DNA from 2 places in the Levilactobacillus sp. genome. Region 1 is predicted to be linked to the other one. Evidence: riboswitches for the same ligand, from Rfam matches in the RefSeq annotation. Region 1 holds a riboswitch; the other holds the start of a gene.
The links. A riboswitch is a leader RNA that binds a small molecule or an ion and turns the genes downstream of it on or off. The one in region 1 is predicted to bind thiamine pyrophosphate.
Positions count from the first base shown of each region.

Region 2: linked by a shared signal. The riboswitch ahead of LKH74_RS07340 (ECF transporter S component) and the one ahead of thiM (hydroxyethylthiazole kinase) in region 1 are both predicted to bind thiamine pyrophosphate.

Region 1 covers NZ_JALCJA010000002.1:186,778-192,527, reverse strand. The annotation lists gene thiE (thiamine phosphate synthase) at 315-968, opposite strand; gene thiD (bifunctional hydroxymethylpyrimidine kinase/phosphomethylpyrimidine kinase) at 968-1,783, opposite strand; gene thiM (hydroxyethylthiazole kinase) at 2,371-3,159, opposite strand; TPP riboswitch at 3,344-3,447, opposite strand; gene LKH74_RS03635 (oxidoreductase) at 3,494-4,330, opposite strand; gene LKH74_RS03630 (ABC transporter permease) at 4,811-5,569, opposite strand; gene LKH74_RS03625 (ABC transporter ATP-binding protein) at 5,566-5,750, opposite strand, start outside.
Region 2 covers NZ_JALCJA010000004.1:83,303-89,052, forward strand. The annotation lists gene LKH74_RS07335 (ABC transporter ATP-binding protein) at 1-1,304, opposite strand, end outside; gene LKH74_RS07340 (ECF transporter S component) at 1,742-2,308, opposite strand; TPP riboswitch at 2,393-2,483, opposite strand; gene LKH74_RS07345 (D-alanyl-D-alanine carboxypeptidase family protein) at 2,705-3,874, shown strand; gene LKH74_RS07350 (D-alanyl-D-alanine carboxypeptidase family protein) at 4,338-5,504, shown strand.

The DNA of each region.
Region 1 (5,750 bases):
GCCCTAGTCAACTAGCTTCCTCAACTTTTAAGCAGGTTTCGATTTGCCGCACTTAAACACGGTGAAATCGGACCTGTTTTTTGGTTTTACCGGACCAAACCAGGCTGTTACAGCTTTTTGGGTGTGTCCAAATGTATGCGCTTACCAATCGAATCTTTTCAACCCGTGTGTATTTAAAAAAAGACCTAGTTCCGAATGATTCTCGGAGCTAGGTCTTTTGTGATAGAAGCTATTCAGGAGCGGCCGGTATTCATCGACCACCCTCGACTAAAGTCACAGGTTTGTGGGAACAGTCTGCTAAACTACCACGACCATTACTTTTGAAAAGCGCGCCGCATGGCCTGCGTGTCGGCCAAGGGGTCATCACTGCGCGTCAACAGGGTGATGACTGCGACCCCCGCGGCTCCTGTCGCCGCGATGGCTGGCAGAGAGTCGACCGTCACGCCGCCGATTGCCACGATGGGCACGTTGGCCTGCTTGACCAGCGCGGCCAGACCGTCGACACCCATGGCCGGATCGGCGTCATCCTTGGAAACAGTCGGGTAGATGGGACCGCTACCGATGTAGTCGATACCGTCAATCTGGTTGGCCGCCGCCACCTGAGCCGCCGTGTTGCACGACAAGCCCACGAACATCCGTCGATCATCGACCTTTTCGATGACCTGCTGAATCTTCTGGTCGCTTTGGCCCACGTGGATGCCGTCCGCATTTAGCAAGATGGCCAGATCCACGTCGTCATCCACGATAAACGGGATGTTGGCCTCGTGACACTGCACCCGCAAATCGCTGCCCAGCGCCAACCGCTGCTCCTCATTTAACGTACTGGCACCCTTGTCTCTGAACTGAAACGCCGTGATACCGGCATCCAGCATGGTCGCCAACACCTTACGCAAATCTTGACCGGGAACGTCTTGGCTCCCCGCCACAAAGTAGGCCCGTAACAGGCCTGGTTCAAACGTCACTGACATTATTCAGCGCCTCCTTGATTGTAAGCCCAATGGTTCAATGGTCCGTGACCGTGGCCGACCGCGATGGGATTGGCGATGGCCGCTGTCACGTAGTCCTTGCCCAGGCGAATGGCCGATTCGAAATCCTTGCCCTTCGCCAGTTCGGCGGTGATGCAAGACGACAGCGTGTCGCCCGTGCCGTGAGTCCGCACAGTATCATAGCGCGGTGCCGTCAGCCAAAATGACCGCCCGTCATCTAGTAACACGAAGTCACTGGCCTTATCCGGCGTGGCTTCGTGGCCGCCCTTGATGATGATGTTCTTGGCCCCCAGGTCTTGGAGTGCCACGGCAGCCCGTTCCATATCAGCCGCCGTCGTAATCTTTTGCCCGGTCAAACGTTCGGCTTCCGGCAAGTTAGGCGTCAACACATCCGCCAGCGGCACCAGCTCTTCACGCACCGTGGCCACGGCATCGTCGGCCAACAACGCCGCCCCGCCCTTGGCAATCATGACCGGATCGACCGTCAATGGACCGAACTGGTATTTTTTCAAATTTTCCACGACGCCATGCACGTGAGCTGCATCGGCCAACATCCCCGTCTTGCAGGCCCGAATCTTCAGGTCTGCCGCTAGTGAGGCAAATTGTTCGTCAATTAATTTTTGCGGCAAGGCCATAAAGTCCTGCACACCCAGTGTATTTTGCGCGGTCACCGCGACGATGACGGCGGTGGCGAAGACGTTGCGCTCTTGCATCGTCTTCAGGTCGGCCATCACGCCGGCCCCACCCCCGCTGTCGGTCCCAGCAATCGTTAAGGTTTGTGGAAATTCATTTGCCATTGTTACTCATCCCTTCTGGTTCTACTTCTTTGATGATTAAATTATTGATAGGTTGTGGAAACTGTCCGCCTACCGCGGCACGAAATCTAGGTTGGAACGCTGGGGGAGGACGCCCCGAGCCAAAATGCGGTCTCGGTGCTTGCTTTGAGCCAGAAATTCGCTGTCTCAAAGTCACCAATTTGCCAGCAAAGCCCACTGGCAAATTCCCCGGCTGAACCTAGATTTCGCGCCACTCACGGCTCCGATTGTTGCTTATCAATCACCCTTACTTGAATAATCAACATGCCGTCAACGAGAACGACAACCATCTCCCCCAAAGCTGGGCGTTACGCTATCCAACAACAAGGTCACTACCCTGCCGGAGATCGCCGGGGTGGAGCCGGCTGTGTCGACGGTGTTGGCTGGCGTCGTTTGCCAGCCTACAGCGTGGGACGACTTTGGAGACTGGTGGGTTGCGCCAGGCTTCAAAGCGAGGCGGCAGACCGCCCTTCGGCTGGAGCCGTTCCCCATAGCAAGCGGAACCCCGGCAGGCGTAGGCACTGGTTTCCGCCATTTTCTGGATAAGGCGGCCAGCCCCGAAACATTTATTATTCGAAAGCCGCAATGCCTTCGATTTCCGCGACGGTGGTGGTTTGGAGCTTGTCGAGGAGCTTCACGATAAAGGTCCCCGCTCCCAGATTAGGCGTGGCTTCCGCGACCAGTTGGCCGATGGCCGCAAAGACCAGGCAGGCCGTTTGGGCCGCTTCAAAGTAGTCGTCCGTGACCGCGCAGAAGGCCGCCACGATGCTGGAGAGCATGTCGCCCGAGCCAACGTGGATCTGGAACAATTTCGTCCCGTTCAAGACCTTGACCGCCCGCTCACCATCCGTGATGACGTCCGTGGGGCCAGAGAGGATGACTACGCACTTTAATTTCTGCGCGCAGGCCTTGGCAATCGCCGTCCGGTCACCGGTGCCTTCGCCGGCGTCAATGCCCTTGGCCTGCCAGTCGACTCCCGCCAGTGCCGCAATTTCACCGGCATTGCCCCGAATCACGTCGGGATGAAAATCGTTTAACAGGCCGGTCGCCATTTGCATCCGGTATTTTACGGCGCCGACAGCCACTGGGTCGATCACCAGCGGCCGGTGTTGCCGGTTGGCGGACTGCCCCACGGCGCGAATCTGGGTGACCTGCGTGGCGGTGACGGCCCCCAGGTTCAGGCACACCGCCCCCGCCAGGCCAACCATTTCGTCCGCCTCGGCCACCTCTTCGGACATGATGGGCGACGCGCCAATCGCGTTGATGCCGTTAGCCACGTCCTGGACGGTCACGAAATTCGACACGTTAAAGACAATCGGGTTTTGTGCCCGTAATTCATCTAGCAAAGCCACTTTCATTGGTAATTCCTCCCTTGAATTGGTCCCGTAAACGGCCACTTCTAGCATACCCGGCCGGTGACACAAACCTGCGGGGTACGCCATGCATTTAACGGCCACCTAACGAACCACTATGTGAGCGCTTTAATTTTCCACCAAACAAAAAGCGGGCCCCGCCTCACGTTCAGTGAACCGGTGGCCCGTTGTGGGTGCCACGACACGTTCCCTTCGCAAGTCTGAACTTGACAGGTTCCAAGGGATCACGGTCGCCCGTATCTCAGCCCAGTGTGGACACCCCTAGTGTTGGTTTAAGTTAAGTATAGCAGGTTTAGCTGTCGACGCAACGCTTCTCATATTAATGGGTAAAACGTTGAGCCGCCTCACCAACGACGTGCCACATGTGGTCGATCATCTTGTCGGACATAAACCGGCGCGCCAGCAGCACCTGACTACCGGCCCCCGCATGATAGCGGGTCTTGGGCCGGCGCGACAAGGCAGCGCGGTCGACCAAGCGAGCAATCACGCGCGGCTGACTGGCAAACTGTTTGGCCACCGTCAAGACGGCCGCAGCCCGGTTCGCCGTTGGCCGGTAAGGACCCTGCGCCGAGGTGGCTTTCAAATGGTCGGCGGCGATGTCGGCCCACTCGGATTGAATGGACCCCGGTTCAACGACGATTGTTTGAATCCCCAACGGTTCCAGTTCTAAGCGCAAGGTATCCGACAGACCTTCCAGCGCAAATTTGGACGCCACGTACCAGCTGGCCATGGGTTGGGCAATCTTGCCGTCCACGGAGGTGATGTTGATGATGCGGCCGCTGTGTTGTTGGCGCATCATCGGCAGGACAGATTGGATCAACCGCGCCGCCCCGAACAAGTTCACGTCGAATTGGTCGCGGGCCTGATCCATCGGCACCTCTTCCAAGGCCCCCAGCAGGCCGTAGCCGGCATTGTTGACCAAAATATCCACGCGGCCGGTCTCACTAACGATGCGGTCCACCACCTTTTCCACGCTGATGGGGTCCGTCACGTCCAGCGCCAGCGTCGTGATACCCAGGTCGTCCAAATCATTCATCCGACTGACCCGCCGCGCACCGGCATAAACGGTGACGCCATTACGGTGCAGGCTGCGGGCAATCGCGTTGCCAATCCCGGACGAGGCCCCGGTGACCAAAGCTACTTTTCTGTGTGTCATACTTATCCCTCCAATTGGGTTTTCCTATCTAATTTTAAAATCCGTTACCCCTAGCATAGCGAATAGGTGTAAGCGATTGCAATTAATCTGGCAAAGGTTGCGGCTAAAATTAACGCGCCGATTGTCGTAATGATGGTGTTCTGGAAACTAAATCTAGTGAAACCAGACGCCTGCGTCAGCCAGGGTTAAGGCAACTGTTACTGGCATGCACCACAGTAGCCGAGAGTTCGCCAAATATGGGTTCAGCCGTGGGAGTTGCCTTAGCGGTACGGTTTATGCCGCTTAGGCAACTGGCGTCTTTGAGACGTGGGCTTCGGCTCAAAGCGAGGCGCCGAGACCGTCCTTTGGCTCGACCCGTCCGCCCAGCGTTCCAACCCATATTTGGCGAACGGTAGGCGGCCAGTTCGCCTTGTGAGGCTGTAAACGACTACTTTTGACGTCATGGGATGGCCGCGTCTGGCTGACCAGGCGGAATCAAAGCTAAATCAGCAGCTGCTTGCGGTCGTTGTAGAAGCCGCGGTAGGCCCAGTAACAGGCCAGCACCGAGCCAATGCTGGTCGCCGACATCAACATGAACGTGACCATGATCTGATACTTAATGGCCCGCACCGGATCGACGCCAGCGAAGATCAGCCCGGACATCATCCCCGGCAAACTCACGATACCCACGGTCTTGGCCGAGTCAATCGTCGGCTGCATGCCCGTCTTGATGCTGTCGCGCACGATTTCCTTAGACGCATCCTTCAAGTCCGCCCCCAACGCCAATTTTTCCAGCACAGCCTGGCGCTCCTGCTTGAACTGGGCGTTGAGGTTGCGATAACACAGGCCGATAGCGACCATCGAATTGGAAGCAATCATCCCGGAAATCGGAATCATTTGCGACGGGATGAATTTAATCGCGCCGGCCAACATCAAAACGCCCAGCGTGACGCCGGTACTGATGAGAATGGCGCCAATGGAAATTGGCAAAGCCCGCGGAATGCCGTTACTACGCTGCTTGGCGTTGTAGCCGGCGTTAAAAATAATGATTAAAATCAAAATGGTCGTCAGCCAAATGTGGTCGACGCGAAAGACGTATTTCAACAGATACCCGACTACAAACAGCTGAACGACGGCGCGGATGACGCCGATGATCATGTCGCGGTCGATGCCCAATTTTTCCTTCCAGCCAATCGCTAACGCAATCACGACCAGGCCGAGGGCCAACAACAAGGATTGATTATTCACAGCTAAATTCATTTGGCACCTCCCACGATGCGGCCGTCTTTGATGGTGACCAACCGGCTGGCCGCGTCGATTTCCGCTTGGTCATGGGTGATGGCGATGATGGTCAGGTGGTCTTGCTGGTTGAAACGCTGGATGAGCGACCAAACGAACGCCTTGTTTTCGGCATCCAGTCCGGCCGTGACCTCGTCTAAGA
Region 2 (5,750 bases), on a different contig from region 1:
TTGAGGTCGCGTTGAACGGTGGTCAGAATGCGCATGACCACTTGAATGGACGCAAAATCCAAGCCCTTCAAGGGTTCGTCTAGCAGCAACACGTTGGGCGCCATGATCAGCATGCACAGTAGCTGGAGCTTCTTTTGCTGGCCACTGCTCAAAGAGTAGATAATCTGATCGACGTGGTCGGCGAGATTCAGCTGCGTCAACAGGTCCTGAACGCGTGTTGGGGTGAAGTAGGTGTGATTGCCAAATTTTTGCGACAACGCTAACTCCTCAGCCACGGTCACGTTGAGAAATTGCGCGCTGGCCGACTGAAACATCAAGCTAACTTGGCGAGCGTAGCGCTTGCGGGGGAGCTTACGGATGTCTTGGCCGTCGTAGGTGAGCTGGCCTTGATAAGTACCCAATCGCACCAGCGCGCGAAACAGGGTGGACTTGCCGCTGCCGTTGGGACCGGTGATCAGCGTGGCTTGGTGAGCAAATAACGCCAGGTCTTGCGGCCGTAACAACTGCCGGTGTTCGTGACCCAGTGCCAGTTGGGTGCCCTGCAGGCTGACGGTGAGGTCGTCGGTGGGCAACGTCACGTGTGTCAACCGGAGCTTGTCCGGTGTGAACGCCGCAAAACGTGTCTGCGTTTCTGCCGGCGACAACAACGTCAAGTGACCCTGATCCAGCACGGCCAGGTGGTCCACCCACCGGTCGTAATTGCTGAGGTCGTGGTCGGCCAAGATAATGGTCTTGCCGCGCTGCGTACATAGCATCACCAGCTTTTCCAGTAACGCCAAGCGGGTAGGCGGGTCGATGCTGGCAAAGGGTTCGTCTAACAAAATGACGTCGCTGTCCATAGCCACGATGATGGCTAAGGCGACCTTTTGCTGCTCGCCGCCGGACAGTTGCATTAATTGCCGGTCGCGCAGGTCAGCGATACCGATGAAGTCCAGTGCCGCGGTGATCTTGGCGGGGATGGCCGCCGGGTCAACGCATTGATTTTCCAGGGCGAAGCGTAGCTCATTGACCACGGTATCCATGGTAAATTGCGTGCTGGGTTCCTGAAACAGCATGGCCACCGTGGCCGCCCGGTCGGCGGGGCTGATTTGGCTGAGCGGTTGCCCGTCAAAGGTGATCGTCCCAGCATCCGGCAGGGGAGTGAGCCCCGCTATCAGCTTAAGCAGGGTGGACTTCCCCCCACCAGACACCCCGGTCAACAGCGAAAACTTACCGCTGGGAAAGGTCACGTTGAGGTCGTCCAAGACCGGCCGGGTGCGGTTGGAATAGGAAAATGTGAGTGCATGAACGGTTACAGTGGCCACGAAAATTCCTCCAATGTGAAACAGATTTTGCAAACTTTTTTAAAATTAATGAGCGTGAAACAGAAAGTGATTAGTTGCGAGAGCTTGAGTGATTTAAAGTCGAGGCATAGTGCCTAAGAAGGCCGAGAAATAGCTAACCTGCGCCACTCACCGCAGTTGCGAACAACCAACAACGTGAAATAACAGTTAACGCTGTCGTAGCGGTAATGCACCGCAGGAGCCGAGAGTGAAGTGAAATCTAGGCTCAGCCGGGGAATTTGCCAGTGGGTTTTGCTGGCAAATTGGTGACTTTGAGACGGGTTCTTCGGCTCAAAGCAAGGACCGAGACCGTACTTTGGCTCGGTCCGTCTTCCCCCAGCACCAGTCCCCCCCTAGACTTTCACGTAACGGCAGGCGGCCAGCCAATACCAATGTTGCCAAGCCAGCGCACAGAATGGTTATTTGGCGCTGACGTTGGGTAAGACGTGGGCCCGCGCCAGCAGGTTGGTGATCAGCTTGGTCAGCACGCCGCCGAACAGGAAGATCGATAAGCACCGCACTGCAAACAGCAGTACCAGAAAGCCCAAATGATAGGCAGCGTAGCCACTCCGGAACAGGTCCCACGTGAAGGTCACGATGGCCGTGGTCAGGCAACTCAGACTCAGGCTGACCCAGTTGTAGCGTTTGTAGCCAGTCACCGCAAACCCAATTTCGGCCCCGAGACCTTGAACCGCGCCGGAAATCAGCGTGCTAGCGCCCCAGACGCCGCCCAGAAACATTTCAACAACGGCGCCGAGAAATTCTCCCAACGTCGCTGAACCGGGGATGCGGATGATAAAGCCAGCTAAAGGACCGGCCATGACCCAGATACCTAACAGAATTTCATTTGCCAAGGGTTGCAGACCAAATGGGGCCAAAGCGGCCGCCAGGAAGGTGTAGACGGGATTAATGATCCAGAAGATGACGCCCATAAAAATTGCGAGAATCGTGACCAAAATAATATCGCGGATGTGCCAACTTTTCATGAGATGATGCCTCCTATGAGAGTTTTGACGGGGGTGCCCAACGAATAAAAAAATCCCCCACTAAAAACTTAGTAGGGGTTCATTGATAGCTAAATAACGCGTTCCCTTCGCTGGTATTAACCAGAGCAGGTTCAATGGGTTTGATCTCAGCCGCGAGGCACCCCAGTCGTATTTGAATACCCTAAGCGTAACTAATTTGGCGGGTAAATGCAACCGTGACTGGAAAAATACGTGCCGAGTCGTTGATCTATTCAGGATGGAAACGTTTTTTACAGTTTAGTTACAAAGCCCCAAAAGCCCGTCCAAAACGGCCAAATGCGCTATCCGGCGATGAGGAAGAGTGCTATTCTAATTGTTAGTGAACTTAATTATTAAAGGATAGGAAGCACTTAACTTATGAAGAAAAGTCATCTCAATCACTGGGCCTTGGCGCTCGGAGCGCTCGTCACGTTGGGTGGGGCGCTAATGCCGACCTCGCCAGCCGAAGCGGCGGCCTACCACACCGTCAGCACCAAGAAAATCAAGAAGACCGCTTACCACAAGAAACACAGTCAGGGTGCCATTTACAACAAGAAACACACCAAAAAGGTCAGCAACTTAACGACCCATCCCCATACCACCTGGTACGCCACCAAGCAGGCAACCCTCAAGCACGGTAAATCGAAGGGCATTTACCTGTACGTGCAAAACAGCAAGCACAGCGTCAAGGGGTGGATTTGGCACGGTTACTTGAAGCGTGGGAAGGCCCCGTTCGTCTTGACCAAGGCCAAAGCTGCGGTCGCCATGGACGCCAAGACGGGCAAGGTCGTCTGGTCCAAGCACGCCAACACGGCGCGGCCGATTGCCTCCGTGTCAAAAATCATGACGTTGTATCTCACCTTGAAGAAAATCGACGGCAAAAAAAGCAACTGGAATCATAAGGTCAAGATTACCAGTCGTGGCCTGGTGTCGATGAGCCGAAGTGCGGATTGTGGCGGCTTTCATTTTAAATTGAATCATCGCTACACCGTCAAGCAGCTCTACTACGCGGCCTTCTTGGATTCGTCCAACAATTCGGCGATTGCGCTGGGCAAATGGGTCAGCGGTAGTAACGCCAAGTTTATCCGGAAAATGAACGCCCAAGCCAAGGCCTGGAAGTTGGGTAAGGCGCACTTCGTTTCGGCCTCGGGCCTGGAGAACAGTGACCTGAAGCGCTTCGGTTACGCCTACGGCAAGGCCAATGCCAACAAGGTCTCAGCCAAGGATGTGGCGTTGATAGCCCGGCATTTGATGACCAGCTATCCGCGCGTTTTGACTGACGGCAAGATTGGGTCCATGACCGTCAACGGCCAAGTTTGCTACAATTACAACAACCTCTTAAAGGGGCGTAAATACTACCGCGCCTCCCTGAAGGTCGATGGCTTGAAGACCGGCTACACGCCACTAGCGGGTTACTGCTTCGTGGGGACCGGCCACAAGCGCGGCAAGCACCGGGTCATCACGGTGGTGCTGCATGACATCAACGAGTTCACGGAGACACGTTCACTGATGGACCACGCCTACCGCCTGAGTCGCATGAGTAACTAGCACTTGGTCTGCTTGGTACACGCTGGCCGCCTGCCGTTGCGTGAAAACTAGGCTAATGGCCTGCGTCAGGCAGCACAGCCGACTGCCAGAGGGGCGGGTGGCAACGGATTCCCAGTCAGTCCGGGTGAACGGTTCAATTAAATGTGTAAACATAAAATGTCAGGGTGACAGTCAGCGCCCTGGCATTTTTTGTGTGCAGAAGGTCGACAGGGCCTGGCAACCGTGAGATGGGGGCTGTAATCGGGAGAATTTTCAGTGAACGGTCAGGCGGCCAGTACCAGCCACCGTTGTCAGTTCAGGTTTAAATTGATTCATGCACCAACTGATTATGGCAAGAAGTGGTGGATTACGCGAACGTTACATCCCCAACAAGTTAGTTACAAAGTCGCGAGAACCCTTGTCGCGTCAGGCTTAACCATGATAGGGTGGGTGAGAATGTTTGAACAAGAGAGGACAAGTCATCATGAGAGAACACAAAATCAAGTGGGCCGCGCTGGCCTTCCTATTCGCGTTGACGGTCGGCGCGGGTGCTAGTGTTGAGACCGCCCACGCGGCCGTTTACACCACGTTGTCGACCACTAAGTTGGCCAAGACCGCGTACCACAAGAAGAGTACGGCGGGGGCCATTTATAACAAGGCGCACAACCGCAAGCTGGCAACCATGAAGGGGTATCCCAATACTACCTGGTACGTGACGCAGAAGGCCACGTTGAAGCACGGCAATTCCAAGGGGATTTACTATTACGTGTCGAATAAGTCAGGGGCCGTTAAGGGATGGATCTGGCACGGCTATTTGACCAAGGGTAAGGCGCCGTTTGGCCTGAAGTACGCCAAGAACGCGATTGCTATGGATTACACGACGGGCAAGGCCGTTTGGTCCAAGAAGGCCAACACCGCGCGGCCCATCGCCTCCGTGTCAAAATTGATGACGCTGTATTTGGTCTTGCAAAAGGTCGGTAGCGGGTCTGGCAGCTGGAGTGACGTGGTCGATACCAGCAGCAAGGGCCTGATTGCCATGGGGCAAAGTTACTCGTGTGGGGGCTTCCTCTTCAAGAGTGGTCACAAGTACACGGTCCAAGACCTGTACTACGCGGCATTACTGGACTCCTCAAACAACGCCGCGATTGCGCTGGGGAAATGGGTCGCCGGCAGCAACGCCAAGTTTATCAAGCAAATGAACGCCCAGGCCAAGAGCTGGAACTTGGGTAAAGCTAATTTCGTTTCGGCCTCGGGGTTGGAAAACAGCGACTTGAAGGCCTTTGGCTATGCTTACGGTAGTGCCAACGCCAACATGGTTTCGGCCAAGGACGTGGCTTTGATTGCCCGGCACCTGATCCAAGACTACCCGCGGATCTTAACGGATGGTGCCATTGGGTCCAAGTCAGTTGACGGCCAAACGACCTACAACTACAACAACCTCTTGGCTGGCCGGAAGTATTATCAGGCGTCCTTGAACGTAGACGGTTTGAAGACCGGTTACACGCCACTGGCGGGTTACTGCTTCGTCGGGACGGGGCAAAAGACTGGCAAGCACCGGGTCATCACGGTGGTCCTGCATGACATCAATGAATTCACGGAAACGCGGTCGTTGATGAACAAGGCTTACAGCTACAGTAGTATGAACGCGTAAATCATGACTAGAAAACGGCAGCCGCTGATGGGTTGTCGTTTTTTTGTTGGGTAGGTGGACGATTATCTTAATTGGTGCCAACCACCTGTGAAAAGAAAATTCACCAATTTCAGCCGCCACAAACGCCCCGGAAGAAGCCAGTGAAAAACCCGCAAGCACCAGTTTTTTTCATGAATTTATTTGTAAGGGATTATCGTTGCGTTGCGCGCGCTGGCCCGGTATGATGGGATTACACGAATAACGGAA